DNA from 3 places in the Endozoicomonas sp. genome. Region 1 is predicted to be linked to each of the others. Evidence: predicted binding sites of a transcription regulator. Region 1 holds the regulator's gene; each other region holds the start of a gene.
The links. Region 1 encodes LexA, which represses DNA repair genes until DNA is damaged. Its sites were predicted from a motif close to TACTGTNTANNTANACAGTA; they were not measured.

Region 1 (11,020 bases):
ACGGTAGAGGCTCTCTCGCAGCTTAAACCTGCATTTAACCCAAAGGGCACTGTGACTGCAGGAACGTCCTCACAGATTACCGATGGCGCTTCCTGCATGATCGTTATGTCTGCCCAGCGTGCTAAAGACTTGGGTTTGCAGCCAATGGCGGTGGTCAGGGCAATGGCTGTTGCCGGCGTTGACCCTTCCATCATGGGTTATGGTCCGGTTCCAAGCAGTAAGAAGGCACTTAAGCGCGTAGGGCTGACTATTGATGATATTGATCATGTAGAGCTCAATGAGGCTTTTGCAGCTCAGGCACTGCCTGTCCTGAAAGACCTTAAGTTGCTGGATAAGATGGACGAAAAGGTTAATCTGAATGGTGGGGCAATTGCTCTTGGTCACCCCTTTGGATGCTCAGGAGCGCGAATTTCAGGAACACTTCTGAATGTTATGAAACAAAATGGTGGAACAGTGGGGCTGGCCACGATGTGTGTGGGCCTTGGTCAAGGCATAACCACTATTTTTGAAAGGGTTTGATCATCGTTTTAACGTGTCTGTTATAATCACTCTCTACAGCCAGTAGCCCGGTTCTTCCCGGGCTTTTTTGTCAGAGCGTTTTATTAGTTCGCTGATGGTTTGAGCAATCGAAAATGTTGGTTTCAGGTTTGTATTATCCCGTTGGTTTTCAATTGGGAGGTGTGATTCTGAATCATTATGGTTGAGTTATCAGGTAAAACCGTGTTAAGCGTTTAAGGGTTTCAGCCGTTACTGATTACCATGAAAATATCATGGTTCGCATCGATAGAGTATTGCGAAAATCAGGCAGTGTATTTTGTTACGGGTGTTTGAGTATTGATTTGCCTGAATGAAAATGTGACCAGAATATTCGAGTCGAATAGTGGCTTTAAAGTGCAAGAAATAAGGCTTTGCGCTGGATCATACAGGAAAATAACCCACTCCTTTACAGGAAAGAGGTTGATGGTTTTCCTTGACCGATTATTGACTTCGCCTTATATATTGAAGCAATTTCTATCCCGGCTTTTCTTGTTCTGGCGATAAAGCTCTATTTCAGCAGGTCTGATTATTCAGTATGATGGGCGATTTATCTGCTCACAGATCTGACCAGCCAGAACATTGGAACAGATGACAGGACGTGTAAGGCAGCATGGGTAAATCGCTAGTTATTGTGGAGTCGCCAGCCAAGGCGAAAACCATCAACAAATATTTGGGCAAAGACTTTGTTGTCAAATCCAGTGTGGGTCATATCCGGGATTTGCCAACAGCAGGTGGGCCGAAGAAAGCCGTGGATACAAAGGCCAGGGCCAAGGCCGCTGCTGAGTCCAAAAAGCTCTCACCTGAAGAGCGTGAGCGCCGTAAGAAAATCAAAGCCCGTGAGCAGTTGATCGAGCGTATGGGGATCAACCCTGATAATGGCTGGGAAGCGCATTACCAGATTCTTCCGGGAAAGGAAAAAGTCGTTGACGAACTGATCCGTCTGGCTGAAAGCGCTGACACCATCTATCTCGCAACGGATTTGGATCGTGAGGGAGAGGCTATTGCCTGGCATTTGCAGCAGGCCATCGGCGGAAGCCCAGATCGATACCGTCGGGTTGTCTTCAATGAAATTACCAAAAAAGCTATCCAGTCTGCGTTTGAATCTCCTGGGCAGTTGAATCAGGATCGAGTCGATGCTCAGCAGGCACGCCGATTCCTGGACCGTGTCGTTGGTTATATGGTATCCCCGCTTCTCTGGGCAAAGATTGCCCGCGGGCTCTCTGCAGGGCGTGTCCAATCCGTTGCTGTTAAGCTGGTGGTCGAACGTGAACGGGAAATTCGAAGCTTTATTCCAGAAGAGTACTGGGAAGTCTATGCAGATCTCCTGGCAAAAGGGAGTGATGCTGTTCGCTTTCAGGTAGTTAAGGAAAATGGTGTCAATTTCAGGCCGACGAGCAAGGCCGAAACCGATAAAGCTCTGACCCAACTACAGCAGGGCCAATACTCCCTGACCAGTCGTGAAGATAAGCCAACTCAGAGCAAGCCTTCTGCGCCCTTTATCACATCCACACTGCAGCAGGCGGCAAGCACACGCCTTGGGTTCAGTGTAAAGAAAACCATGATGTTGGCTCAGCGTCTGTATGAAGCAGGTTATATCACCTACATGAGAACCGACTCCACCAATCTGAGTCAGGATGCTTTAGAAAGTGCTCGTTCATTTATTACCAAACAGTATGGTGATCAATACTGCCCGGAGCAGCCGAATATCTACAGCAGTAAGGCTGGTGCTCAGGAAGCTCACGAGGCAATTAGACCGTCCAGTGTCACGTTAAAACCCGATGGCCTTTCTGGAATGGAGCGGGATGCAGAGCGCCTGTACGATTTGATCTGGCGTCAGTTCGTTGCCTGTCAGATGACACCTGCCGAGTATCTCAGTACTTCTCTGGTTGTCGATGTTAAAGGCTATCAACTCAAGGCCAGGGGACGGACATTGAAGTTTGATGGTTATACCCGAGTGCAAAAGCCTCTGGCCAGAAAAGGTGAAGATGTGATTCTGCCAGATCTTCAGAAAGGCGTAGTTCTGAAGCTTGAAAAACTGGACCCCAAGCAGCTATTTACCCGTCCACCCGCTCGTTTCAGTGAAGCTGCTCTGGTAAAGGAGCTGGAGAAACAGGGGATTGGCCGACCATCAACCTATGCATCGATTATCTCTACGATCCAGGATCGTGGATACGTTTCAGTGAAGAATCGCCGTTTTTATGCCGAAAAAATGGGCGATATTGTGACTGATCGTCTGAATGAGTCCTTTAATGAACTCATGGATTTTCACTTCACAGCAAGAATGGAAGAGAAACTGGATGATATTGCTGAAGGTGAAAAAAACTGGAAGCAGGTTCTTGATGATTTTTATACGGACTTTACTCTTCAGTTGACACAGGCTGAACAGAGTGAAGGGGGGATGCGTTCAAATGAACCCTCCCTGACGGACATTGAGTGTCCGACCTGCAGCCGCCCAATGATGATCCGCACGGCATCTACCGGGGTGTTTCTTGGGTGTTCTGGTTATTCGTTGCCACCGAAGGAACGCTGCAAAACGACGATTAACCTGGTTCCTGGCGAAGAGGTGGAAGACGCAGATGATGAATATGCGGAGGTTAACGCCCTGAGAGCCATGCGTCGTTGCCCCAAGTGTTCTACCGCTATGGAAAGCTACCTGATTGATGAGCATAGGAAGTTGCATGTCTGCGGTAATAACCCTGATTGTTCTGGGTTTGAAGTGGAGAAGGGGAGTTACAAGCTAAAAGGATATGATGGTCCCGTACTTGAATGTGATAAGTGCGGTAGTGAAATGCAGTTGAAAACGGGGCGTTTTGGTAAGTATTTTGGCTGTACTAACAGTGAATGTAAGAATACCAGAAAGTTACTCAAAAGTGGTGAGCCAGCTCCACCCAAAATGGAGCCAGTACCCATGCCTGAGTTAAAGTGTGTCAAAGTTGATGATCATTATGTGCTCAGGGATGGGGCTTCCGGGTTATTCCTTGCGGCCAGTCAATTTCCCAAGAACAGAGAAACCCGTGCTCCTCTGGTTGCTGAATTATTGCCGCATCAGGCAATGATTGACCCTAAGTATGGTTATCTGATGGATGCTCCCCGGCAGGATCCTGACGGGAACCCAGCAATTATTCGATACAGTCGTAAGACTAAGCAGCAGTATGTTATGTCAGAGCTGGATGGTAAGGCAACTGGTTGGAGTGCTACCTATGATGAGGGTAGCTGGAATGAAAAGCAGACTAAAAAGCGCCAGTCCAGTTAGGTCTATCTCACACTCTTGGTTCATGAAACAGGGCTATTAAGCCCTGTTGTATTATGGCTGTTATTAATTTTTGGCCCGGCAGCGCTAAGTTGTGCCTGGATGATTGATGGAGTTGGTTATGACAAACAATTGGCAGGGATATACCAATAAAATGCTCTTTCACTCCCGATTGTTGCTGGATGCCTGGGAGGAAGCAGATGATCTTGCCAAGCCCGCATTCCGTGAGGCCTGCCTGAATGCCATGGTTCAGGCTTATCGGTCGTTAATTGCTGAAATTATGACGAATTACCGTTTGCCGGTAAACCAGCTTCCCTCATTGGATGAGGCTATGAATAGTGTCCACTATAAGGGTGAGGTTTCTTCTGAGCTACAGTATATTGAGCGTCTTGAGCAGCAAGACTCATGGTTGTCAGCGTTGTTAAAGAACCATCTGGAATGCTCGATGCCTATTCAGCGGAAGAGTCTTGATTGCAATGAAATTCCTCTATTCAGTATCAATAGTGTTCGGCTTGATCAGATGGAGGGTTTTCTTTCCGTGCTTGATTCTCTAAAAGAGCTGGTAACCTATAGTCGAAACTTCAGCCTCGAGTGGTAAGCAGTCTGCAGATGAGTTCTTTACTGTATATTACTGTCCAGATTTAGATCTCTCCTGTTGTCTTGAAAGCGGCCAAAGCCTCATGCACAATGCTTTATCGCTAACCATTAAATTCTGGTGTCACTAATTATGTCAGCGTCATTTCTTGAAATTGTTGAATTACCTTCCGGCGAAATTGTATTGCGTCGTAGCGATGAAGAAAACGCTGAGCCATTGGTGACTATGTCATTTTCTCAGGAATTGCTTGACTTTCTCCAGGGTGAACAGGTTGAGGTTGCAAGAGCTATGCTGGATGCCTGCATAGCTGAAGTAGGGAGAAAAACTGAATCTGAGGCTGAAGAATATATTCCGGAAAATCGTGTTCTGCATTGATTTGTTGGAATCAATCCTATCCCCTGTTTCTGATGGCTAGGCCTTGGCACCTACCTGAACGTGCAGCAGACTCTAATTCAGACAGTGCTCTGCTATCCATTTGGTTAATCCAGCTTACTACTGTATGACTGGTTCCTGCGGCAAGGGCTTTTCGGGTGAGCTTAAGCGGATCAGATTGTGCTGAGGGATTGAGGACCTGTAGGCGATGTCTACTGATACCAGAAGCCTTTAGCCAGTTTATAGTGTTTTTAGCTTGTTCGCTTGACAGTATCAAAGTGAGCCAGCGCTGATCCTGGTCATTGGCGAGTTCACTGAGAACTGACTTCAAAAAACGTCCAGACTGCCAAGGTGGTCCTGAGATGATGAGTTCATCAATAAAGCTGGCAGGTTCATTGTCATGAATAGCGTCGTTGCTGCTCTGATTTAATGATGCGGTGAGTGCTTGCATGTCAGGTCCTCTACAACAGGAATCGTCAGGGACAGGCTTTTTCAGTTCCTGATGACCCCTACGCTCAGCCCTTCGATAGCAAAAGTATCAAGACTGAGATCGACTTCGATTGTTTTGAATTCTTCATTTTCCGGGTGGAGGTAAACTCTGTTTTTAATTTGTTCAAAACGCTTAACGGTGACCTCATCATCAATTCTGGCAACCACAATCTGTCCATTGGAAGCTGTTGATGTTTTGTGGACTGCGAGTAGGTCGCCGTCAAGAATGCCGATGTCCTTCATGCTCATCCCTTTTACACGTAGCATGAAGTCAGCTTTTGGAGAAAAGAATTCAGGGTTTATGGATAAGTGATCTTCGATGTGCTCCTGGGCAAGAATGGGGCTTCCTGCAGCAACCTGTCCTACAATAGGAAGGCCAGCGTATTCTGTGCCAGGTATTCGTATGCCTCTTGATGCTCCAGGGGTGATTTCTATCGCACCTTTACGAGCAAGTGCTCTAAGGTGCTCTTCGGCGGCATTGGGAGACCTGAAACCGAATGTCTGCGCAATTTCCGCTCGGGTTGGAGGGAAGCCGGTTTCTTCGATATGAGACCTGATCAGTTCTAGGATCTCAGTCTGGCGCTTAGTCAATTTATACATATCTGAATCTGTGTTTTTATACAGTACATGTAATTATATACAGTATTTTGTTGGCTGCAACTACCAGAACTTATTAATCAGACTTGATGTTTTAGTTTGCTAACGTTAGTTTTAAACAAATGTTTACAATGGAGGTTACACAGGCATGTCACAGTCAGCGACAGTAGACAGGATTCTGGACGCTGCAGAGAAGTTATTTGCTGAGCATGGGTTTGCAGAGACCTCCCTGCGTTCAATTACTAGCAAGGCAGGTGTTAACCTTGCTGCTGTTAATTATCACTTTGGTTCTAAAAAAGCTCTGATTCAGGCTGTTTTTTCCCGTTTTTTAGATCCTTTTGTCAGCAAGCTTTCCAAAGCGCTTGTTAAATATCAGGATAATAACGATGCCATTGACCTGGAAGAGATACTTCATTTGCTGGTAGATCAGATTATGGTTGTTGAGCCTAGAAGCCCAGAGGATCTTTCTGTCTGTATGAGGCTGATTGGGTTGGCCTACACCCAGGGGCAGGGGCATTTGAAGAAATATTTACGGGAGGTATACGGGGATGTGTTCCAAGCCTACCTCCAATTGCTGGTAAAAGCATGCCCTAACTTGCCAATGGGGGATTTGTTCTGGAGAGTTTATTTTATTCTCGGATCTGCAGTTTTTACCCTGTCAGGAGCAAATGCTCTGCGGGCAATTGCTGAAAGTGATTACGGGGTTAACTATGAGCTGGAAGAAATCATGAGGAAAATGGTTCCTTTCATGGCTGCAGGTCTTAGAGCTCATACCTGAAAGGCCGTTTCTACAAGAAAGAGTTTTAAACCGATGCTTCTTACCGTTCATATTTCCAGTCAGGAGATGGTGCTTCACGAGAAGAGTGGCAAGAGTCACACATACTCTGTTTCAACGGCCAGCAAAGGCACTGGCCAACAGGAGGGAAGTTGGCAAACACCTCTTGGACTGCATGTAATCCGAGCTAAAATTGGTGCTGGTCTGCCGGTTAATTCAGTATTTATTGGGCGCCGCTTTACGGGTGAGATTTATTCACCGCAACTTCGAAAGCAGTATCCTGGAAGAAAGGACTGGATATTAACCAGGATTTTATGGCTCAGTGGCCTTGAGCCCGGATATAACCGGCTTGGAAATGTTGATACCATGCGTCGCTACATATATATCCACGGTTCACCAGATACTGCAGTGATGGGAGAGCCTGGCTCTCGGGGGTGTATCAGAATGCATGGGGCAGATATTATTGATCTGTTTGACCGTATAGATGTTGGTACCAGGATCAATATACAGCTTAGCTGATGCATATTTTTTGTTTTCAGAGGATATATTTGTGCAATCTGGCTTGAACCGTGGTGTGCTTTTGGTAGACCTAAAGGGGCTTCAGCTTACTGCCGAAGAAAGCCAGCTGCTTTCCTTGCCCAGTGTTGCGGGTATTGTCCTTTTTTCCAGAAACTATCAGTGTCGGGAACAGTTAATTGCACTGGTCAGCGCGATTCGAGACGTTCGGCAAGATCTTTTAATTTGTGTTGATCAGGAAGGTGGGCGCGTTCAACGCTTCAAGGAAGGGTTTACCCGTCTACCTCCTGCACAGGCATACGGCTCATTTGCACCGGATCAGCAGTATCATATGGCTTATGAGTCAGGCTGGCTGATGGCGTGTGAGTTACTGGCCTGTGGGGTAGATCTTTGCCTTGGGCCTGTATTGGATATTGATCATGGCAAAACGTCTATTGTTGGGGATCGCGCTTTTGGGCGTTCGGCTGAGCAGGTGATTCATCTGGCCTCATTATGGGTTGATGGAGTTCATGAAGCGGGGATGTCAGTGGTTATTAAACACTTTCCAGGCCATGGAAATGTAGAGGCTGATTCTCATGTGACTCTTCCCTTGGATAGTCGCACTCTTGATGAAATCTCGCAGTCTGACATGGAACCATTTCAGGTCATGATTCAAAAGGGAGTTGAGGCATTAATGCCAGCCCATATCCTGTTTCCCGCTATTGACGAGCGTCCGGTTGGTTATTCACCAGAATGGCTGAAAGGCGTGTTAAGAAACCAGCTCGCATTTGAAGGGGTTATTATCAGTGATTGCTTGTCGATGGAAGGAGCAGCGAAAACTGGCAGTTACCCTGCTAGAGCCAGAGCCGCTTTGGATGCTGGCTGTGATCTTCTGATTATCTGTAATCGTCAGGGTGTTCGGGATGTTCTTGATGAAGTAGACGACTCTTGTTTGCAAGCTGCTGGCCCAGATAAACTAATGCCGGAGTCATACACTGATTGGGACTCTCTTGAAAACTCTGAGCGCTACCAGCAAGTACGTACAATGTTGAACAAGGCTTTTGGAACAGACTGATTTTTCCATGCCTTAATCAATACCCAGTAGATATCATTACCAAGTAATTTCAGTAACTTTCTCTCAAAATTGACGTACTGGTTTATAGTTATTTATCCCGTGCGCCTTCAGTCCTTTCTTCCAGTCCTTATTTTCACATTTTGGTTAAGCGTTGTGGTGTAACCATGGACTTTTCATACCTTACAACCGTTAACATTCCTGACTGGCTTATGCAGGCTGTGATTGCTGTTTTTCTGACAGCGTTTATCCGGTATCTTGCTGGCAAGATATTCGGCAAGCTCATGACTAAAGCGGAAGCTACTCAGAATTTCTGGGATGATGCTCTGCTTGCGGCAGGTCAGAAACCGGTTTATCTGTTTATCTGGGTTGCCGGGCTGAGCTGGTCAGCAGAAGAAATTTGGGAAGGGACCGGAAACAGTATCTTTGAAAGGCTTCTGAGTTTTCGGGACCTGTTGGTTATTGTTCTTTTCTGCTGGGTTTTTATTTCATTCATAAAGGCGCTGGAACATCGTTATCTGCAGGTTGACCGAAAGAAGAAGCTGGATCAGACGTCGGTTATTGCCTTGGGGCGCCTAATGAGAGTTGCCGTCATCATTACCGGGGTTCTGGTTGCCATGCAGGCCTTAGGTTATAGCCTGTCAGGCATTCTTGCTTTTGGTGGCGTTGGTGGGCTTGCTGTGGGTTTTGCAGCTAAAGACATGCTGGCTAACTTCTTTGGCGGGTGGATGATCTAAGTTGATAAGCCATTTCGGGTAGGAGACTGGATAAGCTCACCAGATAAAAAAATTGAAGGTACTGTAGAGTATATAGGCTGGCGGCAGACCCGAATTCTTACCTTCTCCAGACGCCCCCTTTACGTACCGAACTCGACCTTTATGAACATTTCTGTTGAAAACCCATCTCGTATGCAGAATAGGCGTATCAAACAGGTCTTTGGGTTAAGGTATTGTGATAGTGAGAAGGTTAATCTTATTCTGGAGGATATTCGAAGCTATCTGCGACGTCATGAGGGTATTGATCAGGATAAGATTATCATGGTTAATTTCATCAGTTTTGGTGGCTCAAGTCTTGACTGTCAGATCTACTGTTTTACAAAAACCACAGATTGGGCGGCATACCTTCTAATACAAGAGAAGGTGTTACTAGAGATAGTCAAGATTATTCACGGTCATGATGCCGATATTGCCTTCCCAACCCGTACTTTGGATATACCGAATACTCTTCATTATGAGAGTGATGTAGAACTTCCAAAGCAGAACGCATCTCCACCTCTGGAAGCTGTGAAATTCTAGATATTTTAATAGGTTAGTATGCATTCTCCCTTTTTGGTTGCAGATTTAGAAGGTGTGGGAAGGCTTAAGAGAATAAACTGACTACAATTTATAAAAACAACTAATTGAAGCCACTGAAAGATTGTGAGCATGAAACCCGAATTTATTTCTTTCTATTACCATCTGGTTATTGCCTTTGTTCTAGCAGTAGCCTTCTTTTACGGAATCAAATGGTTAGCCAGTATAAAGTGGAAGGATAATTTGAGTGCTTTCTGGCCTCTGGTAATCAATATAGTCCGTAGACCATTGCTGACGATTCCTTGGGTGTTATTTTTTCTCTATTCTGCACACTTCTGGCCTGGGCTTGAGGGAGTCGCTTTCAATGATACGTTGAATTTGATTCAGAAAATTATTTTCACCATCTATCCCGCCTGGTTTATTTGGGAAGTTAGTTTGAATATGCAGGCATTGCTTGGTGGAATGGGAGAGCAATGGCGTAAGCGTCTGTCTCATTCGGTTATTGCCCGCTCACTTCAGCTAGTCATAGTCATTTCTACTTTGCTTAGCCTTGCTCAGGTTTTTGGGTATAGCCTTTCAACGCTTCTGGCCTTTGGTGGTATTGGCGGTATTATCCTTGGTCTTGCAGCTAAAGACTGGCTAGCTAACTTTTTTGGTGGATTGATGTTGATGCTGGATCGTCCTTTTGCTGAAGGAGACTGGGTTCGCTCTCCAGATCGATCCATTGAAGGGCATGTTGAAAAGGTAGGGTGGCGTCTCACTAAAATAAGAACCTTTGATCGTCGACCTATCTATGTCCCTAACTCGATTTTTACGGGTATTGTTGTTGAAAATGCTACCCGAATGAAAAACCGTCGCATGGTTGAAAACTTCACCCTGCGATATGAAGACCTTGGAAAAATACCTAGAGTTCTCAGTCAAATAGATGAGGCTCTTAAAGAGTTATCTGAGGTTGATGATCGTGAGCCTCATTATGCGGTATTTATCCGCTACGATGATTCGGCACTCCTGTGTCAGGTCCGTGCACATATTACAAGAACTGACCGTGTTGGTTTTTTAAAGGCCCAGGAAGCTATTTTGCTCTTGATTGCACGGATCGTTGATGAAGAAGGGGCATCGTTTGCCTATCCAACTCGAAGGATTTTGTCAGATGGGCCGATAACATAATAGCTATATTCAATATAAAGCTTACTGATAAGAAAACTGATGGATATATTGATAGTTGAGGATGCGCGTGACCAGAGAATGATTCTGTCTGTTGTTTTAAAAAAGCAGGGGCATCGGGTTTTCGAAGCATCAGATGGGTATGAAGCACTGAATGTTCTGGAAAGCCATCCTAATATCCGGATTGTTATCAGTGACTGGATGATGCCAAACATGGATGGTATAGAGCTTTGTGAGGCTATCCGCAAAAGTCATATAGGGTACTATGTCTACTTTATGCTTCTAACCGGAAAGTCAGATCGTCAGGCCATGGTAGAAGGAATTAACCGTGGTGCCGATGATTTCATTAATAAACCCGTTGATTTTGATGAACTCAGTGCTC
Region 2 (11,020 bases), 860 kb from region 1:
ACGTCCAAGCACCTGTCGTTGTTTTTCCATATAAGCGGTTTCCTTCGTGAGAGCCCTTTGAAGGATTTGGTCGTATATCGTCTCAATGCGAAGCTGTATTGCACCAGGCATTTGAGTCAGACCGGCTGCTTTGTATTTCTTGCAGAAGTGCCAGGAGAGCGTAAGCAATTTCATCAGCCGCAGAGCCAGCTTATTCGCATCCCTATCGACAACTCCCTGAAGCTCTCTCAGATGATGGGCATTACAAAGCACATGCACTGCCGCATAGGCAAAGTAGGACTTCCAATGATCGTGAACCAGAATGCCTGCAAAAGTCAGCAGGATGCCCATTGCATCCATTGCTTCACAACCTCGCCTTTCTGAGAGGTAGTAAAGCGTCCATTGGTCATCTCGCATAATGTGTAACCACCACAGTGAACCGTCAACCCGCATGCCAGTTTCATCCGCTCCTGCAACCGGACTTTCTTGTAAAGCATCGCGGATACTCTGCTCAGTAGAGGCCAGGTTCTCATGGGTATAGGCAACAAAATTGGCAACAGAGCCTGCGCTGACACTCATGCAATAAATAGTATTGAAATACTCAGACACCCGGTGATATGGGATGAAGTGATACTGGTTTAAATGAACAGCCATTGCCTGAGTCACTTCTCCGTATTGAGCAGCGGCTTTCACTCCTTGGGGAAACTCAGCGGTGTTCCGTTTACCACAAGGACATACTTTAACGTCTGCCCAGTACGCGGTAACTTCAAATTCTCCGGGTCTACCTGGATCAAAAACCTGTCGCTCAATGTATTTGGTGGGTTTAATATCGATAAGCGAAGACTGGCAACAGCAACATTTTTCAACCTTCAGATGCCTGACATAATCGGGTAAGGCGACACGTCTCAAACAAGAGCCTTGATGACCTTTCTGGCCACCTGGTTTATTGCCTGAAGATGGTCTAAGGCTTTTGGGGTTCGGTGTTTCCTGTGAGGAGCAGGGGGCTTCTTTGGAAGATGTATCACCTTTATCACTCCCTTTTTTACTGGGCTTTTGATAACCATCTGACGATGGTGGCTTACTACTGTTTTGACTGTTTTTATTAACCCTTTCTTCCAGTTCGCTGCAACGTTCCCGTAAAAGCGCATTCTCGGTCCGAAGCTCTTCATTCTCTTTAAGGAGAGCTTCGGTAAACGGAGTAGCTGGGAAGTCTGGTTCCATACTGGAGATTTGTTAGAAAAATTGAGTATAAGATGATGGTCGAAAAATCAGAAAATTCCAGATTTATATGAAGGGTGCTGAATAGTTACAAAATGAGGAGCTTGCAGAGAAAAGTGGTCTTCTGGTCATGAAGTCTGCTGAGCTTCAAGCTGCTCAATCAGCGACAACCATTGATACGGCGCTGGTGAATAGGCTTTCAGGTGAAATTGCACAGCTTGAGTTGAGCGTAAGTCAGTTGCAAGCTGATATTGTTGATGTGAGCGACAATATTGCAGATCTTCAATATCTGAATATCATCAGTCAATTGCAGGTACAGTTTTCTGAAGTGTTTATCCATTTTTTTGCAGCTCAGGTTCAAGGAGCCTTTGAAATTAGGGTAATGCTGTCAAAATCTCTTAATGAGGATAACAGGGAGTGGCTTGATTCCGGGGAGCAGGCGCTGGATAAGCTGGAATATGAATTGTTAAGGCTGGATAAGTTGTTTTCGGAAGAGGCAAATCGTTTAGTACTGGCCAAATCATTGAAGCGGGCTCAAATAAGAGGAGAGAATCAACAATTACAAAAAGATCTCCAGCCCAATGAATTGGCCGCGACATTGGAAGGGTTGTTAACCCCCAATTTATTGAGTGAGATTTACAATCTTGTTTCTACGGGTGAATACTCTGTTGAGGCTGATTTGTCGTCATCGGAGAAAAAAGTCTCTGAAACCTCGGAGGCGCTATCACTGATTCTTTTAGCTGAGCCACCAGACCTGGATGATGAGAAAGGCGCTGTTTCTCAGCCTTATCTGGGGGATAACCTGAGTCTGGAAGGTGCAGATAATCCACAGGCATTTGCCTTGTTACTTTTGAAAGAACGTATGGCAGAGATATCGGTGATCAATCAACTGGATGGTGGACATGATGCTCGAAGCCAGTACCTGGCCAGATTTTTTGATCTTGAGAGCATAGTGGATGAGATGGTTGTGAAGGCGTTGAAAGATAGTGAGTACTCTGAAGCTGCCATTCGCAAGGCCAGTAAAGCCTGATATCTATCAATTTCATTTTGATTAAGCCGTACTGATTGCCAGTGCGGCTTTTTTTGTTTGACAACGGCTGACTCTGCCTGTCTTTGGGGTATAATGGCCGTTTTTCTGCGAATCAGTAAACGTAAGTGCCTAATTCAATGCGGTATTGATGGTGCTTGCTGTTGTGAGTAAAAAGGTAGGCCAGCTTAAATGCCGATCTATGAGTATCAGTGTGAGCAATGCTTCGAAGTGACTGAAGCGATTCAAAAATTCAGTGATGAACCATTGAGTGATTGCCCTGCCTGTGGTCAGGCAGCACTGAAAAAGCTGTTAAGTGCGCCGGCCTTCAGGCTGAAAGGTGGTGGTTGGTATGAAACCGACTTTAAGGGGGGCAGTAAGAAAAACCTGTCTTCCAGTGATAACCACTGCCCAGCCAAAGATAGCAAGAGCAGTTGTGGTGGTTGCCCGGCAACCAGTGATTGATCAACTTCCTGTCAGCCCAGCGGCTGTATGGATGAAATCTAGTTGAATTCCTGATTTGAGGTATATTATGCGCAGCCATTATTGCGGCGAACTGAATCTTTCCCAAGATGGGCAGGAAGTCACCCTCTGCGGTTGGGTACATCGCCGTCGTGATCACGGTGGCGTGATTTTTCTGGACCTGCGTGATCGCGAAGGCCTGGCTCAGGTAGTGGTAGACCCTGATACTGAAGAAGCATTTGCACTCGCTGATAAGGTGCGTAGCGAATATGTCCTGAAAATCACCGGTATCGTTCGCCCACGCCCAGAAGGCACTGTGAATAGCAACATGGCTACCGGTGAGATTGAAGTTCTGGGTAAACAGGTGGAAATCCTTAACCAGGCTCAGACTCCGCCATTCCAGATCGAAGGTTACACTGATGTTGGTGAAGATGTTCGCCTGCGTAACCGGGTTATTGATCTGCGTCGTCCTGAGATGCAGGAAAAGCTGATTATTCGCAGCAAAGCTACCGCCGTAGTGCGTCGTTTTATGGAAGAGCACGGTTTTCTGGATATCGAAACACCGATGTTGACCCGTGCAACTCCGGAAGGTGCCCGTGACTACCTGGTTCCAAGCCGTGTACATCCAGGGCATTTCTACGCACTGCCACAGTCTCCGCAGCTGTTCAAGCAAATGCTGATGGTGTCTGGTTTTGACCGTTACTACCAGATCGTTAAATGTTTCCGTGATGAAGATCTGCGTGCGGATCGTCAGCCTGAATTTACCCAGATCGATATTGAGACATCCTTCCTGGATGAAGCTCAGATCATGGGAATTACTGAGTCTCTGGTCAAAAAACTGTTCAATGAAGTGAAGGGTGTGGATCTTGGGGCTGAATTCCCTCGCATGACCTATGCCGAAGCCATGAGCCGTTTCGGTTCAGACAAGCCTGATCTGCGTATTCCTCTGGAGCTGGTGGATGTGGCTGACCTGATGGCTGGCGTTGACTTTAAGGTGTTCAAAGGGCCAGCAGAAGATCCTAAAGGTCGTGTTGCCGCCCTGAAGGTGACCGGTGGGGCTGAGCTGAGCCGTAAGCAGATTGACGACTACACCAAGTTTGTCAGCATTTATGGTGCGAAAGGCCTGGCCTGGATCAAGGTGAATGAACTGGAGAAAGGCGTTGAAGGTCTTCAGTCTCCAATCATCAAGTTCCTGGGAGATGATGTCACCATGAACATCATGTCCCGTATTGGTGCGGCCAATGGCGATATCGTCTTCTTTGGTGCTGATAAAGAAACGATTGTAAATGAAGCGCTGGGTGCGTTGCGTTGTAAGGTAGGTGAAGATCTGAATCTTTACACTTGCGACTGGGCGCCACTGTGGGTCGTTGACTTCCCAATGTTTGAAGAGACGGATAATGGTGGCCTGACAGCCCTGCATCACCCATTCACGGCGCCAACCTGCTCCCCGGAAGAACTGGAAGCGAATCCATCTCAGGCGTTGTCCCGCGCTTATGATATGGTCTTGAATGGCTATGAAGTGGGTGGTGGTTCTGTTCGTATTCACCGCCAGGAAATGCAGCAGGCGGTATTCCGTGTACTGGATATTCAGGAAGAAGAGCAGCGTGAGAAGTTTGGCTTCCTGCTGGATGCCCTGAAGTACGGTGCGCCTCCTCACGGTGGTCTGGCTTTCGGTCTGGACCGTCTGGTAATGCTGCTGTGTGGTACTACGAACATTCGTGAAGTGATTGCTTTCCCGAAAACCCAGTCAGCTTCCTGTTTGCTGACCCAGGCTCCCGGTGAAGTGGAAAGTCAGCAGCTCCGTGATCTGAATCTGCGCATTCGTCGCGATCCGGCATCTGCAACCAGTCACTGATTAATCATGGCAGTCGCTTTGTCGAGCGATTGCCAGCCAAGCGTTTTTAATAGAGGTTTCTATGGCAGGTCATAGTAAATGGGCCAACATTAAACACCGTAAGGCCGCGCAGGACGCCAAGCGGGGCAAGATTTTTACCAAAATCATCCGTGAGCTTACTGTTGCCGCAAAGCAGGGCGGCGGTAATGTTGAGGATAACCCGAAGCTGAGAGCGATCGTTGATAAAGCTCTGGCTGCCAATATGACCCGGGATACCATTAACCGCGCTATTGCCCGTGGTGCCGGTGGTGAAGACGATTCCAATATGGAAGAAGTCACCTACGAAGGTTACGGTGCTGGTGGTATTGCGGTTCTGGTTGAGTGTCTGACGGATAACCGCAACCGTACTGTGGCGGAAGTTCGTCATGCCTTTTCCAAGCATGGCGGTAACCTGGGAACCGATGGCTCCGTAGCTTATCTGTTTGAGCGCAAAGGTCAGATCTTCTTTGAAGAAGGTGTTGATGAAGAGCAGCTTATGGATGCCGCTCTGGAAGCCGGTGCTGAAGATGTGGTCACGAATGATGATGGTTCCGCAGAAGTACTGACAGAGTGGACTGAATTCATGGCCGTTAAGGATGCTCTGGAAGCGGCAGGGCTCACTCCAGCGGGTGGTGAAGTTGCCATGATTGCTTCTACACAGACAGAGCTTGATCTGGGTGGTGCTGAGAAAATCATGAAATTGGTTGATCGTCTGGAAGATCTGGATGACGTTCAGAATGTCTACACTAATGCAGACATTCCAGCAGAAATCATGGAGCAGCTGGCCTGAGTGTAGGTTTATATTGTTTTAACTGAAAACCCGGATTTTTCCGGGTTTTTTTATAAGTAGGTGTGTGAAAAAGCAGGAATTTTTTCCGGGGGGCTCAGGTATTGCGCGGTGTTCAGTTGTCAACTCACAGGTTGAAGGCCAGGGTGATTAGAAAAAGCACCACTGTAACACTGGCAATGGTCAGTAATGTTTTCACTTGATTATTCATCTGGCAAGCTGACTCCCTAAAACTCACGTTCAAGAGTAAGCCTCAACAGTGTTCTTTCGTAGCGTATTTTGGTAATGCCGTGTTTCAAAATTGTAATGCTGGAAACGTGTATGTATATACAGTATTCTTTTTAACGATACGTTTGGAACAGAAATGGAATGGCCATATTGTTGGGGATTGACCCCGGGTCCAGGATTACCGGGTATGGAATCATTGAGGAAATTGGCTCCCAATGTAAATACGTGGCGTCTGGCTGTATCCGAATTCAGGATGGGCCGCTGCCAGAACGACTTGCCCAGATTTTCCAGGGAATCAATACCGTTATTGAAATGTACAGTCCACAATCTGTCGGTATTGAGCAGGTGTTTATGGCGCGTAATGCTGACTCTGCCCTGAAGCTTGGGCAGGCTCGTGGAGCTGCGATTGTTGCTGCTGTCAATCATGGCCTTGAAGTTTCAGAATATTCGGCACGACAGGTGAAGCAGGCTGTGGTGGGCAAAGGGTCTGCAGAAAAGTCCCAGGTGCAGCACATGATTACGTCAATCCTGAAACTGGATAAAACACCTCAGGCAGACGCTGCAGATGCTTTGGCGGTGGCATTGTGCCACTCTCACACGCGTGCAAGCCTGGTTCGTATGGCGGGTGCGACGGGTAGAAGAAATCGTCGGTTATTAAGTCGTTAGGATACTGGATATGATAGGCAGACTTCGCGGTATTTTGCTGGAAAAAAAAGCGCCATATCTTCTCATTGAAGCAGGAGGAGTGGGCTATGAAGTTGAAGCGCCAATGTCGGTGTTTTACCGCCTGCCAGAGATTGGTGTTGAAGCAACGCTTTATACGCATTTTGTTGTTAGAGAAGATGCCCAGCTACTTTATGGTTTCAGTGACTCTCGTGAGAGAGAGCTTTTTCGTACCCTGATCAAAGTGAATGGGGTTGGTCCGAAACTGGGCTTAACATTGCTTTCCGGCATAGAAGCGTCTGACTTTGTTCGATGTGTTCATGACGGTGACAGTTCCACTCTGGTGAAGTTACCCGGGGTTGGAAAGAAAACAGCAGAACGCCTGATCGTGGAGTTAAAAGATAAGCTGTCAAAATGGGATTGTTCAGGTGCACAACTTGATGGATTAACGGGAACTCCATTGGGCCAAGCTATCGAAAAGCAGGCAGCTGATACTGAGCAGGAAGCAGTCAGTGCTCTGGTTGCACTGGGCTATAAGCCTCAGGAAGCCAGTAAGGTGATTGGTCGGATTAAAGTCGAAGGCCTGTCCAGTGAAGAACTCATCAGACAGGCGTTACGAAGTATGATTTAAGGGCTTCTCAGGCAACAGCTGGTTTGCGGACGATTCTAATGGAATCAATGCAGATAATGGCTGTTGCCAGCCAAATGAAGCCGTAGGTGACCCACTGTGATGATGGTAACGGTTCCTTCAGAATGAAGATGGCTACCATAAAGATAATGGCAGGTTCCAGGTAGCTCAGCAAACCAAATAGACTGACAGGCAATGCTTTGGACGCAGCGACATAGATCAGCATAGCCAGTGTGCAGAGAACACCCAGCCCCGGTAATAGATAGTAGAGATCACTGTTGGCAGAAAGTGCCTGGAAGAAACTTTCATCGGTTGCGATTGCAAAGATGGCAAATGGCAGCAGTAAAAGGTTCTCAAACATAAAGCAGGCCAGAGAGTTTACTTTCACTTTTCTTCGTATGAGAAAGTAGAGAGGATAACCTGCAGCAATAGCAACAGGAACCCATGAAAGACTCCCAAACTGATAGATCTCATGAGCGACGCCTGTGGCAGCCAGGGCAGTTCCTGCCAGCTGTAAAGGTCTTAATTTCTCACCATAAGCAATACGGCCGGTTAGAACCAGGGTGAGTGGCAGTAGAAAATAACCCAGGGAAAGCTCTGTGGTCAGGTCATTGATTGGAGCCCAGACAAACAGCCACCATTGAAAACCGACCAGTATTGTACCAGCGGCAAGCCAAAGCATGTTTTCTGGTTGTTTCAGTAGCTGTTGGAACAGTTGAAACTTTCTAAGCAGTAGCAGTGACACTAGAGCAGTGACCGATGAAAAGAGGATACGGTTCCAGAACAGAAGGGAGCCGTCTAATGGGTTAAGCCACTGGACATACCAGGGTATAAGACCAAACATCAGTGATGCAAGGATCGAATAACCCAATCCGGTGGAAGATACGGACGATGACATTACTACTCTGCCAGGTTGAAGGTTTACCGCATACTGCGGACAGCTTTTGGATTCTAGTCTTAGACAAAATAACCGGCAAGCTCGGTAAACCGTGGATTTCCATTTGCACTAAGTATTAGGTTCTGTTGACATCATGTTCCAAACCCAGTGGCTTGAGTTGAGAAAGGAACCTTATGTCAATGGAGTCTGGAAGTGTTAGTCTGGATTAAAGTGATTTTTGGGAAACATTATGATTGAAGCGGATCGCTTGATTTCGGCCAATGAGCGCCCGAATGAAGAGGCTCAGGATCGGGCTATTCGACCCGTGAGGTTGAGTGAGTATGCAGGGCAGCCAAAAGTCAGGGAGCAGATGGAGATATTTATCCAAGCGGCCCGAAAGCGTGGTGATGCTTTGGATCATACGTTGATATTTGGCCCGCCGGGGTTGGGAAAGACAACGCTGTCCCATATTCTTGCCAATGAAATGGGCAGCAATATCCGTTCGACTTCCGGGCCAGTTATTGAGAAGGCCGGAGACCTTGCTGCCCTCCTTACAAACCTTGAGCCCAACGACATTCTGTTTATTGATGAAATCCACCGCCTAAGCCCGGCTGTTGAAGAAGTGCTCTATCCTGCGATGGAAGATTACCAGCTGGACATCATGATTGGAGAAGGGCCTGCTGCACGATCGATCAAACTCGATCTTCCACCCTTTACCCTGGTAGGGGCGACTACGCGCGCCGGTCTGTTGACATCACCTTTAAGGGATCGCTTCGGTATTGTGCAGCGTCTGGAGTTCTACAGTGTCGCCGACCTGAGTTCAATCGTTCTCCGTTCGGCAGGCATTCTTGGTGTTCAGATGGATATGGAGGCGGCCAATGAAGTTGCGCGCCGTTCAAGAGGTACTCCCCGTATAGCGAACCGACTTCTGAGGCGAGTCAGAGATTATGCGGAAGTAAAAGGCGATGGTACCGTAACCCGTACGCTTGCTGATGCAGCCTTGAATATGCTGGATGTTGATGCCAGTGGCTTTGATCATATGGATCGTCGCCTGTTGCTGGCTATGATTGAAAAGTTTGATGGAGGCCCGGTTGGTGTAGATAGTCTGGCAGCTGCTATCAGTGAAGAGAGGGATACGATAGAAGATGTTTTAGAGCCTTATTTGATTCAACAGGGTTATATTATGAGGACACCAAGAGGGCGGGTGTTGACTAAAAATGCCTATCTGCACTTTGGTTTTGACTACTCTGAATAAAAATTATTATTAGTAATTACACTACTTCATATCTCCTGAACACTCGAACGAATTTGTTGTGTTCAGGACATTTCTACTCCATATAAAATAGTATGCATCCAATGTGACTATTACCTTGCTTGGGCGTAAATACAGTCACTCTGAGTTAAGCAATATATTTATGGAATTAAAATGGCCTTCGATGTTCAGGGAGTATAAATTTGTTGTGGTTAACTGATCGCATGACAAATTTAGAATAGCCCTAATTCTACATATTCTACAAATCAATGAATCGTAATGAGCTAATAGTAAATTGTTAAAGTATTTTTAAATAGATTGATGGCTAGAAATAGAGTTTATAATGATAGGCGGTTTATTACCTGAATAAAATCGAAACTACAGGGTATTAAGGGTGGAAGGAGCAGGCCATAAGTCATTTATAAACACGAGCCAAGGAACTTCTCAAGCTCAAGGGGGGAAGGCTGTAGAGGCTGGTAGCCAGTACTCTGACGAGGGAAATTTCTCTTCTGAAAGTGGCGTGCATAAGGTTAAGCCGTGTGTTAAACCAACATTCCTACCCAGCTCTGACTGGAGACAGGAAACAGGACTGAGATCTTCGTTCGTTTCATTGAGGGGAGAGCATAGTGTCCGACCCTACGAGAAAGAGCGAACTCATTTTTTAGGAGGGGGGCGGCCAGAAACCGCTGGCTCTGTTGCGGATGAATTTCAGGATATCCGTCAAGCTCGTAGTATGAGGTCTCCAAGATACTCTAAGTTATCAGGAGCGGGAGTACCTGCGTTATTGCCATTTGGTAATGGAACAAATACTGCCAGCTTGAGAGAGCAGGGACGAGGGCTCGCTAAAGCTGAATCGCTTGTGGAATCAATAAAAGTATTACCCACAGCAGCACTTCTGAAGAGAGAGTTTGAGTTACAAAGTGAATGCTATGTGGCTGATCGGGAATCATTCCTTGTTGATGAAGTACCATCTGATTCAGTGGGGCTTTTATCACTTGATGATTTAAAGGTTCGGCTAGAAGAGGCAAGATCAAATTCAACATTTGAAAAACTATCAAGAATACTTTCTGCACCAAAAGAAACTATGGAAGAGGGTAGTCTAGTTTTGGAGTGCCGTAAAACGACCGACTACTTAAGAAATCATGCCTGTTTATTAAAATTACTAGAAGAATTCAACACATATGCTGATCCTTCTAGTGGATATTACTTTGCAGATAGACGTCACCCTATACTGAAAACACTGAAAGAAGTGGTTGTTAAAGAAGGGGGGGAGGAAGACACTGTTTTTGAGATGAAGTTTAATATAGATGGTGGTGATGGGCTCATCCTATCAATAAAACGGTGCGTTCCAGTAATAATGAAGACTCCTCAACCTCAGTTAGTACCAGAGAACCCACTTGATGCCCAAATACTTAAGGAGTGGGAATTAGGGGGAACATTAATATCTGGGGAGGCTAAAAAAGAGATTGAGCCTAAAGCCATTATGCCTTCAACTTACCAATTGGAACATGAAACCTTCAATAATCCGGATTTATTTTCTGCCTTGAAAGAGCGGGTAGCCAATTCAAGCTGTGACGTCACTATACTGGTTAAATTTCGTGATCATCCGCCAGTGGATCAGGAAAAAACGGGTAGAGGCGATCGATTGGCAACGAGTCGTAAAAATCCAAAAGATTTCTATCGATCAGAAATAATGAAGCTCAATTGGGGGGAGGAATATCCGAAATTTATTGAAATTCAAATCCCTTTAATGAGTGATATACCCGTTAAAGATTCTGACTTAATAGACTTAAGTAGAGAACCTCTTCGGAATAAAAGCTCCATAGGTTCATATCCTGATTTACAATATGTCTGCGATCAGGCTAAAGCTATAGCTATGAATATGAATCCAGAGAATCCCGAAAATAATGCAATGGGTGGAGATCATCGAGGTGCTGGGATAGGAGTGAATACCTGTGACTTCATGGAGTTTCCGAGCCTGGTTGTTAAGATTGGAATGGCCTCTCTGGATCTGTTAGAAGCTAAC
Region 3 (11,020 bases), 1.0 Mb from region 1:
AAAGCAAAGTCAATTATATCATCAAAAAACAACCACTATAGTTTCACCGTACATTCATATTACAAACCAATATAAAAATATTAAAAAAACCCACAAAAAAAGTGTAAATAAAAACCATCTTTAGCCGGATTAATTTTCTATTATCATTACCAACAAAAGAGGAATAACCTGAAGTAATATACATCAACATGAAAAACAGGAGAGAGCAATAAAACAAAATGAACTTTTTGTTTTTTTTACGATCATTGAAATACGAAATAATAATTTTTCACAACCAAATTCGATCTACCAAAAATACAACGTAAATAATGAAAATGAATCAAAAAAATATCTTACGCCTCTGGGTAACACTTCTACTATCAGCTATTGCTTTTTTTGCTAACTCAAGCGAAAGCTATAACTACTCCTCATTCAACACAGGATTTGGTTACAACAGCCATAACAAAGGAGTCCAGAAAATTGATGGCACTACCTGGTTCATAAATGGTGCTTATCATATTCCATCAACACCCTTGATTTTGACAGGAGGCTACTCACATGGGCGTATCGACAAAAATGAAATAGCCAGCAATATTGGCATAAATGATAGCTCTTATTTTGCTGGTGCTAGCCTACTGTTAAGACCTACGGCAAAGCTTCACTTTGTTCCCTCACTTACCTATGGCCGCCTGAGAAGTGGGTTGTCGATTGATACAACCACCATGAAAGGTGAAGTTACAGCTTATTCAGCCTCTATCAATGCCCGATATCACCTTGAAAGAGGCCTCTGGCTAAATACTGGCTATACCCAGCAATACTTTGATCAGGATTCGGCCCAGAACAATGGGTTCTTTTTAGCAGGGGCAGAGTACCAGGTTGATACGAACTGGGGATTTGGTATGAACTACCGAGGAAATTCAGAAGAATATACTACTCAGCTTTTCATCAAGCTCTTTTACTAACCCCTATTATGAACAATACCGTTTTGTAGGAAGGCACCCAGTGATTATAACGGGTGCTTAAGCAGAGCTTCGCTTCTTACGACGACTCCCCTTTCCTCGACTTTTCCTTTTAAACGGCTGGCTGGAAGGTGAAGGTAAACTGGCAACAGAAGGCAATCCATCATTCATGGTTTGTACCAGCAACGCTCTTAACTCCTGATCAAGCTCTCCCATAAACGCCCTATAACTGCCCTTCCGCTCAACGATATCATTTAGAGAAGCCTCCCAGCGCGCTGTCATATCAGGAGTTGTCACTTTTTCCGGCAGAGCGTTGATCAATGCCCGCCCCGTGGCTGATGCATGAATATTACGGCCCTTGCGCTCCAGAAACTGCCGCTTGAACAAAAGCTCAATAATGCTGGCCCGAGTTGCTTCTGTTCCCAGCCCATCGGTTTCACGGAGAATCTTTCGAATCTCTTTATCCTGAACAAATCGGGCTATACCCGTCATGGCAGAAAGGAGTGTTGCATCATTAAATGGTTTGGGAGGCTGGGTCATTTTTTCCTTAAGCTCGGCTTCAGGGCAGTCAAGAACACCCCCTTTGGCCAACTCTGGCAAAAAAGTACTCTCTTCATTACTTTCATCATTAACAGAACGCTGATGACTTTTTCCCAAATTAATCAGAACCTTCCAGCCTTCCTCTACCGTTTGACGGCTTCCAGCTCGAAAAAGACCATTTTCTATTTCAATATCAACAACTCTTTTTCTGAACGTATGATCAGGATAAAACTGGGCAACATACTGCCTCGCAATTAATCCATACAACTTTTGATCCAATTCAGATAATCGTTCAAGGTCCGTTCTCAATGATGTAGGAATAATCGCGTGATGAGCCCCAACTTTTTTATCATTCCAGGCGCTGGTTTTTCTTTCTGGCAGTGCCTGATCTACAGCCTTAGCCAGTGAGAACACATTATGACGGATAGTGGCCAACACTTCAGGGGCCTGAGAGAAATGCTCTTCCGGCAGATAGCGGCAGTCTGAACGTGGGTAAGTAATCAGTTTCTGCTCATAAAGCCGCTGACAACTATCAAGCACCTTCTTTGCATCCATTCGAAGCTGCCGGGCGGCATCAATCTGCAAAGCAGACAAAGAGTAAGGCAAGGGAGGTGCCTCTTTCCCACGCTTATCCTCTATACGCTTCACAGTCCCCTGCTTGCCAGAAATCCGATCAACCACATTCTGGGCAAGGCGTCGGTCCAGAACTCGCCCCTCTTCATCCATCCAGTTCTGACAGGCTTCACTGGGAATCCATCTGGCTTTGAAGACCTCTTCTTTAGCAGTCACCATTGTGGCAAACACTTCAAAGTAAGGCTTGGGCTGAAAGTCCTCGATTTCAGCATCACGTCGAGCAACAAGACCAAGAATCGGTGTCTGAACCCGTCCGATAGAAAGCAGGCCATTAAAGCCAACCTTCCGACCCAGCAACGTGCAGGCGCGGGTCAGGTTAATTCCATATAGCCAGTCTGCCCGGGAACGGGCCAGCGCGGAAACAGCCAGCGGTACAAACTCCTGATTGGATCGCATCCGCCCTAGCGCCTGTGAAACCGCAGAAGGGTTCAGGTCACTGATTAATAAACGACGAACATCTCTTTTACGCTGGGCAGACAGCTTTAGAAAGTCTAATACTTCATCCACCAGCAGCTGACCTTCGCGATCAGGGTCACCCGCATTGATAATAATGTCAGCCCGTTTCAGCAGCTTACTGATCACGGACAGCTGTGAGCGCCCCCCCTTTCTAGGCCGTAACTTCCATTGCAGTGGAACGATAGGAAGGTGTTCAAGCTTCCATGCTTTGTAAGCAGGGTCATAAGCATCAGGCTCCTCCTGCTCCAACAGATGACCAATACACCAGGTCACCACATCTCCGGAAGCAGATTCAATATAGCCCTCCTGCTTTTTCAGGGGCTTTTTTAAAACATCGGCAATGGCACGCCCGAGGCTGGGCTTTTCGGCGATAAATAACCGCATTCAGAAACAATCCGGTTCACAATGATTAAAATACTGTTTTTTTATACAGCATAATTTACCAATTAGCGAGGACTGCCTTCTATTTTTAGTCTCACCAGATGAGTGTTGCTCTCACCCACTTAGATAGATAGCAGGGTTTCCGGCTGGCACTGAAACTCCTGCAGTTCAGGCTCAGAATATGTAATGCCTGTTTACCAGGTAAGGTATAACCTGCCATGACGATAATTCCAGCAACCTGTAGGCTTCTGTGCTTTCAAGTGCCAGGGTATTTTTTGGTTTTGAAATAGCAATAAAGTCTCAGCTGAATCCTTATCACACAGCACTTTCTCAGTGATAGCAACGGGTGCTTTGGTCTCTCGAATACTCAGGGGTAAAACATAGCTATCCTGCTTATTTTGAGACTCCGTTAAATAAAGGTTACTCTTTTGTCCAGAGCACTGGTTATCAAGAGCGCAAAGCCGCTTGCGAGCCTCACTTTCACTTTCGAGCGTATAAAAAATCTCATAAGGCATTTCACTGGGAACAATGAAATTATCAATGGCTTTGCGTGAGTGGAGAGGAGAAATAATTTCCACTGTATCAATAGTCAGACCAGACTCTTTTTCTAGTTGAAAGTCTGTTAAATAGGTAGCTAACCTATGCTGGATTATTGAAAATCTGTCCAGGTATACTTCCTCAGCAGTCATTACCGAGCAAAAATCACTGACTCCCTGCCTCACAGGAAGACGAATCAATGGAACCTGAAAGTTAACTCCATAGTGTGTAACCAGACTGAGGGCAAACTCCTCACTGGTTTGAAAGTGAATGATTATTTTAGGGAAAGCAATAAATTCCCCATCTACAGTGATGCAGGCAATATCAGATACATGTTCCTGATGTGGAGTCATGTTAATAACAAAACCTTCCTCAGAAGGAGAAAGTGAGTAGAGGCCTGTTTCGTATATTTCATTATAAAACTCCCCTCCATGTCTCACCACGCCGACATACCCCTCCGGAACATAGAAATCTGTTGAGGAGTTTGAATCATTATCCTCTGCAATCAACGAAACAAAAGGCACTATCAGGAAAAACATTACAGTGGTCAATAACCCTATTAACCTATGTACCACGGGCTATACTCCAAACTCTGTGTCAATATTCAAAAAATATATAAAGAGGTAAACCTAATTCTTTAGCAATCGATATAAACCTGTTGACCAACTACCCTTACGCCCTTTATACACTGGCGCCGTTATGTTTCTTATTCGCCCTTAGTTACTCTTGAATATAAACAAACTGACCAATTATAGCTTTCGTTAATCTCTCTGGCGGAACGTTTTTATTGAACTAGAATTTTTCAGGCTTACAACCGTTAAAGGGTGATCACGATGGAAATGAAAGCTCTAGGTCTGGCTATAGTTCTGACTACAGTATCCCTGACAGCCGTTGCTGCAAACTCTGACAAGAGCAAAACCCCAACTAACAGCACAAAGCCCACAAAACCCATTACTGAGTGGACCTGTGCAGACTACCTTGACCTTCAGGAAGACTACCAACCTTACGCCATTGGCTGGGCCACGGCCTACAGTAAAGCCGGGAAACCTGAAGATACCGCTTTCGATGTGCAGGGCATTGAAACCATTAGACCCACACTTCTTGAGTATTGTAACCGAAACCTTCAAGCATCATTCTGGGATAAGGTGAAGGCAGAGTTCAAAAAGTATATATAGGCTGAGAAAAGTATTTATTTGTGCACAGAACCACCCGTTTCACGAAGGCAGGTGGTCCCTGATTTATTTAATGCGGCAAATCATGCGACTCACCGAGCAGCCGAAAGATATGGTAACCTGAACACTAATCTATCCGCTGGTTACCAAGCTTATGGCATCTCTGGATTACCTCAAAAAACTAACCTGTGATCGCCCTGACCCAAGAGTGAATGAACAGCCCAGAGACCTGATCACGGAGACTGAGAGTAACCGGGGGTGCATCATTCAGTCGGCTGCGGTTCGCAGACTTCAGCAGAAGACTCAGGTCTATCCACTTGAGACTAATGCTGCAGTCCGCAGTCGGCTTACCCACTCACTGGAAGTCCAGCAGACAGGGCGCTACCTGGCAAAGACCATCCTTGATCAGTTAAAAAAAAATGATGAGCTGGGAAAACTCGGTCTGGAAGGTATCGAAACGGCCTTTACCAACCTGGTTGAAATGTCCTGTCTTCTGCACGATGTGGGCAACCCCCCCTTCGGGCATTTTGGTGAAGCCGCTTTCAGTCGCTGGATTCAGGAAAATGGCGCAGCGTGCCATCGCAAAGCGATGGAAAGACAAACAGCCATGAATAATCAAACCGGGCACTCAGAACTTTTTAACAAGATATTGTTACCGGATTTGTCCGTATTTGAAGGCAATGCCCAGGGGCTGCGTATCATTCATAGCCTACAGGCACTCAATCTGACCTGGTCACAACTGGCAGCCACCATCAAATACACCAGATCCCCATATCAGGACAGGAATCCCGGATTCAACTACCGCCAAAAGAAACCAGGGTTTTATTACTCGGAGCGTCGCCTTATTCAGGATATCTGGAAGCACCTTGATATGGAGGCCAACTGTCGCCACCCTCTGGTCTATATCATGGAAGCTGCGGACGACATTTCCTACTGCATTGCCGACCTGGAGGATGCAATCGACAAGGGGATCCTTTCATTCAGAGGATTGAGCTTCTGGCTTAAAGAGGTATGGAAAGAATTCAGTAATGAAAAGAGCCGTTATTTGCCAGATATTATTAACACTGCTGAAAACGTTGCCAAAGATAACCCCCAGAACTTTATTCGCCATTTACGCTCACACCTGGTCAGGGATCTGGTCGGTTATGCCGCCAACCGATATCTGCAAAAGCATACAGAAGTGTTTAACGGAACACTGGATGAACCATTAATTGACGGAGGTTCTGACCAGCATCTGGCGCTTAAGACACTGAAAACCGTCGCCATACGCCATGTATTCAGCAGTCAGGAGAAAGAAACACCAGAGCTTCGGGGCTATGCAGCCCTGATGGGATTACTCGATATCTATCGTCCAATTCTGGAACTCCCCAGAACCGCATTCTCAAACCTCGAAAATCTGGATGGTGAACACTTTATCGAGCATCGACTGAACCACCGCTTGTCTCGGAAGTATAAAGCAGCCTATTTGCGGGCAGTGCATCAAATGAGCCAGAAAAAGCACACACCCGCTGAAGAAAACGATCTTGAGTGGTATTATCGGGCAAGACTGATTCTGGACTATATGAGTGGCATGACAGACCACTTTGTACTTACTGAGTATCAGAGCCTATCGGCAATTTAAACCAGGAAGATCGTTTGAGAGCCCCTCCTTTCATGGTTTTCAGCCATTCAACACCTTCGCTTTCAAAGTATTTTCTGCTGGAGTTATACCCCATTTCATAAATAGACTTGAGCTGATCAGGCTTCACCATAAAAGCGCTACACTCCTCAATACCTTCCGGAGCCAACGAAACCTCTGGCAAATTTATATTTGAGAACTGCCTGGCAGAGCTGTAAATCTGAAAAACCCGATCCAGCACATCAAACGTGTTAGCAAAATGTTCACTGGGTTTTGACATGATAGGGGCAAGGTACATCCCGATATGGTGACGACACTGGTCATGAATCAGATCAGAAGGATAGTTATTGATAATCCCACCATCGGCATAGACAGTCCCCTGCCACTTAACTGGTGTGAACATGCCTGGATAAGCAGACGACGCGGTCAAAGCATTAATCAATGGACCGCTGTTAAATACTGTTTGCCGGGCTCTGTTCAAATCAGTAGCAACCACATACAGAGGCTTTTTCAATGACTCGAAGCTGTCCTCCGGGAAATAAGTCTGAAAGTTTTTTGCAATCTTGGCGGAGTCAATCAAACCGAGCGCATTAAAAGAAAGGTTTCGAAAACTAAACATTCGGGTAGAGACAAAAAAGTCCAGAATCTCTTCCGGTGCATACCCGGCACTGTGCAGAGCGCCCACCATAGCCCCCCCGCTGGCACCGGAAATAATATCTGGCTCAATTCCCTGCTCTTTCAGATACTGCAATAGCCCAATCTGGGCCATGCATTTTGCACCACCGCCTGACAGGGTGAGACCTAACCGGTAAGGTTTGCTTTTAAAAAGCTCTGTCGTGAACATGCTCATTAATCAAAGACCTGTTTTTCAAAAAAACCTCATAAACAACGTTTCTTGTAAGCATCTCTCGAAAAAAGTCTTTTGGAAAGTTTTCTGCCCATGCCGACATTATGTCATGAGCCCTGCTCTACACTAAAGTAAATCTCAACAGAGCGAAACGTGCTCAATAATATCAAAGGGAGACAAGGAGATGAGCGAACAGCCTGACACTAATCCATTTAATCTTCACGACACCAGAGTTCCCCGTTTTATCTATGGCACGGCCTGGAAAGAACAGGCGACATCTGAGCTGACGTTGAAAGCCCTGAATAACGGTTTCACAGCCATTGATACCGCTAACCAGCGTAAACATTACTATGAAGAAGGGGTTGGGGAAGCGTTACAGAACTTCTATCAAACCAGTGGAACTAGCCGTGAAGACCTCTATCTGCAGACTAAATTCACTTACGCTGAAGGTCAGGATAACCGTCTGCCATACAACCCCAAAGTGGATACCAAAGAACAGGTAGAGCAGTCCTTTCTTTCATCACTGGAGCACTTAAAAACGGATTATCTTGATGCTCATCTACTGCATGGTCCATCTCAGTCCCATGGACTTAGTGACCGTGATTTTGAAGTCTGGGAAGCAATGGAAAATTTCTACCGATCTGGCCATATCAAACTTCTCGGTATCAGTAATGTAAACCATGATCAGCTTGAATACCTGAGTCACCATGCAGCCATCAAACCCATGCTGGTACAAAATCGATGTTTTGCCAGAACCGGGTGGGATGCAAATATACGCGAACTCTGCCACCGGCATGACATCCATTACCAGGGCTTCTCTTTGCTGACTGCCAATACCCCAATGTTTGAAAAGCCTGAGTTTCAAGCCATTATGACCAGAACAGGACTAACCGGACCACAAGTCATTTTCCAGGCAGCATTAAAAATGGGAATGATTGTCTTAACAGGAACCAGTGATACTGAACATATGCAGCAGGATCTGCATTGTCTGCAAACACTATTGACGAATGAGGAAGTTACTTTGATAGAGCAGATGATGGTTTGAAATATTATTTCTGGAGTTAAGTCACTACCAGAGAGCTGATTCTGCATTACCAGTGTACAGTACACTTCCCTCATATACTGGCAATTGCTACAGCATTGCCTGCGTACAGTAGACCCATGTACATAAAAAAAAGCCAGCATGGTGCTGGCTTATAAAATCAATCTGGTCGGGGTAGAGAGATTCGAACTCCCGACATCCTGCTCCCAAAGCAGGCGCGCTACCAGACTGCGCTATACCCCGAAACTCATAATCACTTATGAATAAAAAGTGTTCCGGACAACATGATCAGCGATACTTCTTAAAACGCCGCCACACCGGAACGGTTAATACTTTAACAAATCCAAATACTTTTCACAGCGTTGATTACCGCAACCTGGCTACGGAATATACAGAGATCAAAGCTATAGTGTCCAGAAGAGCAATTACAGTGGACAGCACCATGAACGCATTCATTGCTTTTCTCCTGATTCTGTTTACATCGACCACCTTCGCTTATGATACCCAGAGCGAAATTGGAATGCTTCGGAAAGAAATTCAACAACTGAGCAAAAAGGTAAGATACCTGGAGAGAAGAGTCATCGCGCTAGAAGGCATCGACGATACCGGTAACAGCAATATGCAGTGGGGCTGCTACCTGAACGATATCCGTGCAGGAGGCCTGTTTTCCCATGCGGCAACCGAAGCAGAAGCCAGAGGAAAAGTATTGAGTCAATGCACCAGCAAAAAAGGCGCCTGCTTCGACAATCAGATAACCTGCAGTAAGTCGGATTAATCTGATGTGAGAAATCGGTAAACATCAAAAAAGCCCATACTCGAAAGTATGGGCTTTTCTAATTTTGGTCGGGGTAGAGAGATTCGAACTCCCGACATCCTGCTCCCAAAGCAGGCGCGCTACCAGACTGCGCTATACCCCGTTAACTCACTCTTACAGCAACCAATGTTGCGCCGAGCCAGTGGTGGCGTATTATCCCTATTTTCCGAATGCCGTCAACTACCAATAAGGCTTTTATTCTCAATTTAATAACGTTGAGAGCTTCTGTCTGGACATATCCAGCACATCTCGCTTCGTCAGGTCACTGACGATTGGGATTCGTGTGATATCAACATGATGAAGATGCAGATACGGATGACTCTGACGAAACTCCCTTAAATCGCCCCGGGTGACAATCGGACAATAAGGCTGACCAAATTTTTTCTCAAACAATCGGGTAATTTGTCTGAAACCGCTTTTGGCCGGTAAAAGAAGCCGTTTCTTGTTACTGTCACGAACCGACAGATAAAACCCTTCCCGCCCAATGGCTTCTCCTGGCACCAGATAAATACCAGTTTGCCGGGCAGCGGAGAGATCCAGACGTTGTATCATCCACAAATGCTGCTCAAAATCGGGCATCACTACCAGCTTTTCCCGCTGAGAAGTCCCCCAATACACATCATACTTACCATAAAGGCTCTGCGCCCCGGGAGAATAAACACACAGACCGGTTCTAAGAGAGTCAAAAAAGTCAGCAGCTCTTTTCTGCTGACTGAATTGCGACAAACTCCAGATAACCGCTTTCTGATAATCAATTGAACTCATCATTTTTTTGTGAACTGCATCACAACATTACAAACACGTACGATAATACCAACTAAAGCAGGCAGCAATAACCAAAATGGATTAGATGAAAAAAGGTAACTATTCAGCACCCAGCAAAGGCGTATTGTTGTAATTTCGAACCGCTTTAAGAAGCGCCTGAAATATGTTCAACCCCTGCTTTTTAGCAGATGATAAATAGCTTCGGATTCGGGTAAACATGGTACCTCCGTCTTCGCTTCTGAAGCAGCCTGAGATCTTCTGCTTAAGTTTGGCCATCCTGGCATCACGTTCACTGCCATTGTTATCGAAGGGAATTGAAAAGTCCGACATGAAGCGCAACGTTTCAACCTTAAACTCAATAAGCCTTTTGAACAGGTTGTAGGCCTTGGTATTCCTGACCTTCTTACGTCCAAGCACCTGTCGTTGTTTTTCCATATAAGCGGTTTCCTTCGTGAGAGCCCTTTGAAGGATTTGGTCGTATATCGTCTCAATGCGAAGCTGTATTGCACCAGGCATTTGAGTCAGACCGGCTGCTTTGTATTTCTTGCAGAAGTGCCAGGAGAGCGTAAGCAATTTCATCAGCCGCAGAGCCAGCTTATTCGCATCCCTATCGACAACTCCCTGAAGCTCTCTCAGATGATGGGCATTACAAAGCACATGCACTGCCGCATAGGCAAAGTAGGACTTCCAATGATCGTGAACCAGAATGCCTGCAAAAGTCAGCAGGATGCCCATTGCATCCATTGCTTCACAACCTCGCCTTTCTGAGAGGTAGTAAAGCGTCCATTGGTCATCTCGCATAATGTGTAACCACCACAGTGAACCGTCAACCCGCATGCCAGTTTCATCCGCTCCTGCAACCGGACTTTCTTGTAAAGCATCGCGGATACTCTGCTCAGTAGAGGCCAGGTTCTCATGGGTATAGGCAACAAAATTGGCAACAGAGCCTGCGCTGACACTCATGCAATAAATAGTATTGAAATACTCAGACACCCGGTGATATGGGATGAAGTGATACTGGTTTAAATGAACAGCCATTGCCTGAGTCACTTCTCCGTATTGAGCAGCGGCTTTCACTCCTTGGGGAAACTCAGCGGTGTTCCGTTTACCACAAGGACATACTTTAACGTCTGCCCAGTACGCGGTAACTTCAAATTCTCCGGGTCTACCTGGATCAAAAACCTGTCGCTCAATGTATTTGGTGGGTTTAATATCGATAAGCGAAGACTGGCAACAGCAACATTTTTCAACCTTCAGATGCCTGACATAATCGGGTA

Region 2: the regulator LexA is predicted to act here: its motif matches at 5,662-5,681, upstream of ruvC (crossover junction endodeoxyribonuclease RuvC).
Region 3: the regulator LexA is predicted to act here: its motif matches at 2,983-3,002, upstream of ACOCLE_RS11940 (DNA topoisomerase III).

Annotation. Positions count from the first base shown of each region.
Region 1 is NZ_OZ239981.1:1,614,088-1,625,107, forward strand. Features, by position in the region: gene fadA (acetyl-CoA C-acyltransferase FadA) at 1-519, shown strand, start outside; gene topA (type I DNA topoisomerase) at 1,148-3,790, shown strand; gene ACOCLE_RS06980 (DUF6586 family protein) at 3,909-4,385, shown strand; gene ACOCLE_RS06985 (hypothetical protein) at 4,515-4,757, shown strand; gene ACOCLE_RS06990 (hypothetical protein) at 4,774-5,205, opposite strand; gene lexA (transcriptional repressor LexA) at 5,247-5,843, opposite strand; gene ACOCLE_RS07000 (TetR/AcrR family transcriptional regulator) at 5,989-6,618, shown strand; gene ACOCLE_RS07005 (L,D-transpeptidase family protein) at 6,652-7,134, shown strand; gene nagZ (beta-N-acetylhexosaminidase) at 7,166-8,185, shown strand; gene ACOCLE_RS07015 (mechanosensitive ion channel family protein) at 8,350-8,919, shown strand; partial or broken gene ACOCLE_RS07020 (hypothetical protein) at 8,971-9,030, shown strand; gene ACOCLE_RS07025 (hypothetical protein) at 9,061-9,477, shown strand; gene ACOCLE_RS07030 (mechanosensitive ion channel family protein) at 9,607-10,641, shown strand; gene ACOCLE_RS07035 (PP2C family protein-serine/threonine phosphatase) at 10,681-11,020, shown strand, end outside.
Region 2 is NZ_OZ239981.1:756,165-767,184, forward strand. Features, by position in the region: gene tnpC (IS66 family transposase) at 1-1,200, opposite strand, end outside; gene ACOCLE_RS03365 (hypothetical protein) at 1,328-2,227, shown strand; gene ACOCLE_RS03370 (FmdB family zinc ribbon protein) at 2,417-2,689, shown strand; gene aspS (aspartate--tRNA ligase) at 2,757-4,541, shown strand; gene ACOCLE_RS03380 (YebC/PmpR family DNA-binding transcriptional regulator) at 4,603-5,349, shown strand; gene ruvC (crossover junction endodeoxyribonuclease RuvC) at 5,716-6,240, shown strand; gene ruvA (Holliday junction branch migration protein RuvA) at 6,251-6,868, shown strand; gene rarD (EamA family transporter RarD) at 6,876-7,763, opposite strand; gene ruvB (Holliday junction branch migration DNA helicase RuvB) at 7,993-8,997, shown strand; gene ACOCLE_RS03405 (hypothetical protein) at 9,779-11,020, shown strand, end outside.
Region 3 is NZ_OZ239981.1:2,657,989-2,669,008, forward strand. Features, by position in the region: gene ACOCLE_RS11935 (autotransporter outer membrane beta-barrel domain-containing protein) at 309-941, shown strand; gene ACOCLE_RS11940 (DNA topoisomerase III) at 999-2,951, opposite strand; gene ACOCLE_RS11945 (hypothetical protein) at 3,143-4,024, opposite strand; gene hdeA (acid-activated periplasmic chaperone HdeA) at 4,319-4,660, shown strand; gene dgt (dGTPase) at 4,812-6,278, shown strand; gene ACOCLE_RS11960 (patatin-like phospholipase family protein) at 6,247-7,125, opposite strand; gene ACOCLE_RS11965 (aldo/keto reductase family protein) at 7,307-8,167, shown strand; tRNA gene ACOCLE_RS11970 (tRNA-Pro) at 8,331-8,407, opposite strand; gene ACOCLE_RS11975 (hypothetical protein) at 8,607-8,939, shown strand; tRNA gene ACOCLE_RS11980 (tRNA-Pro) at 9,005-9,081, opposite strand; gene ACOCLE_RS11985 (hypothetical protein) at 9,180-9,746, opposite strand; gene tnpC (IS66 family transposase) at 9,843-11,020, opposite strand, start outside.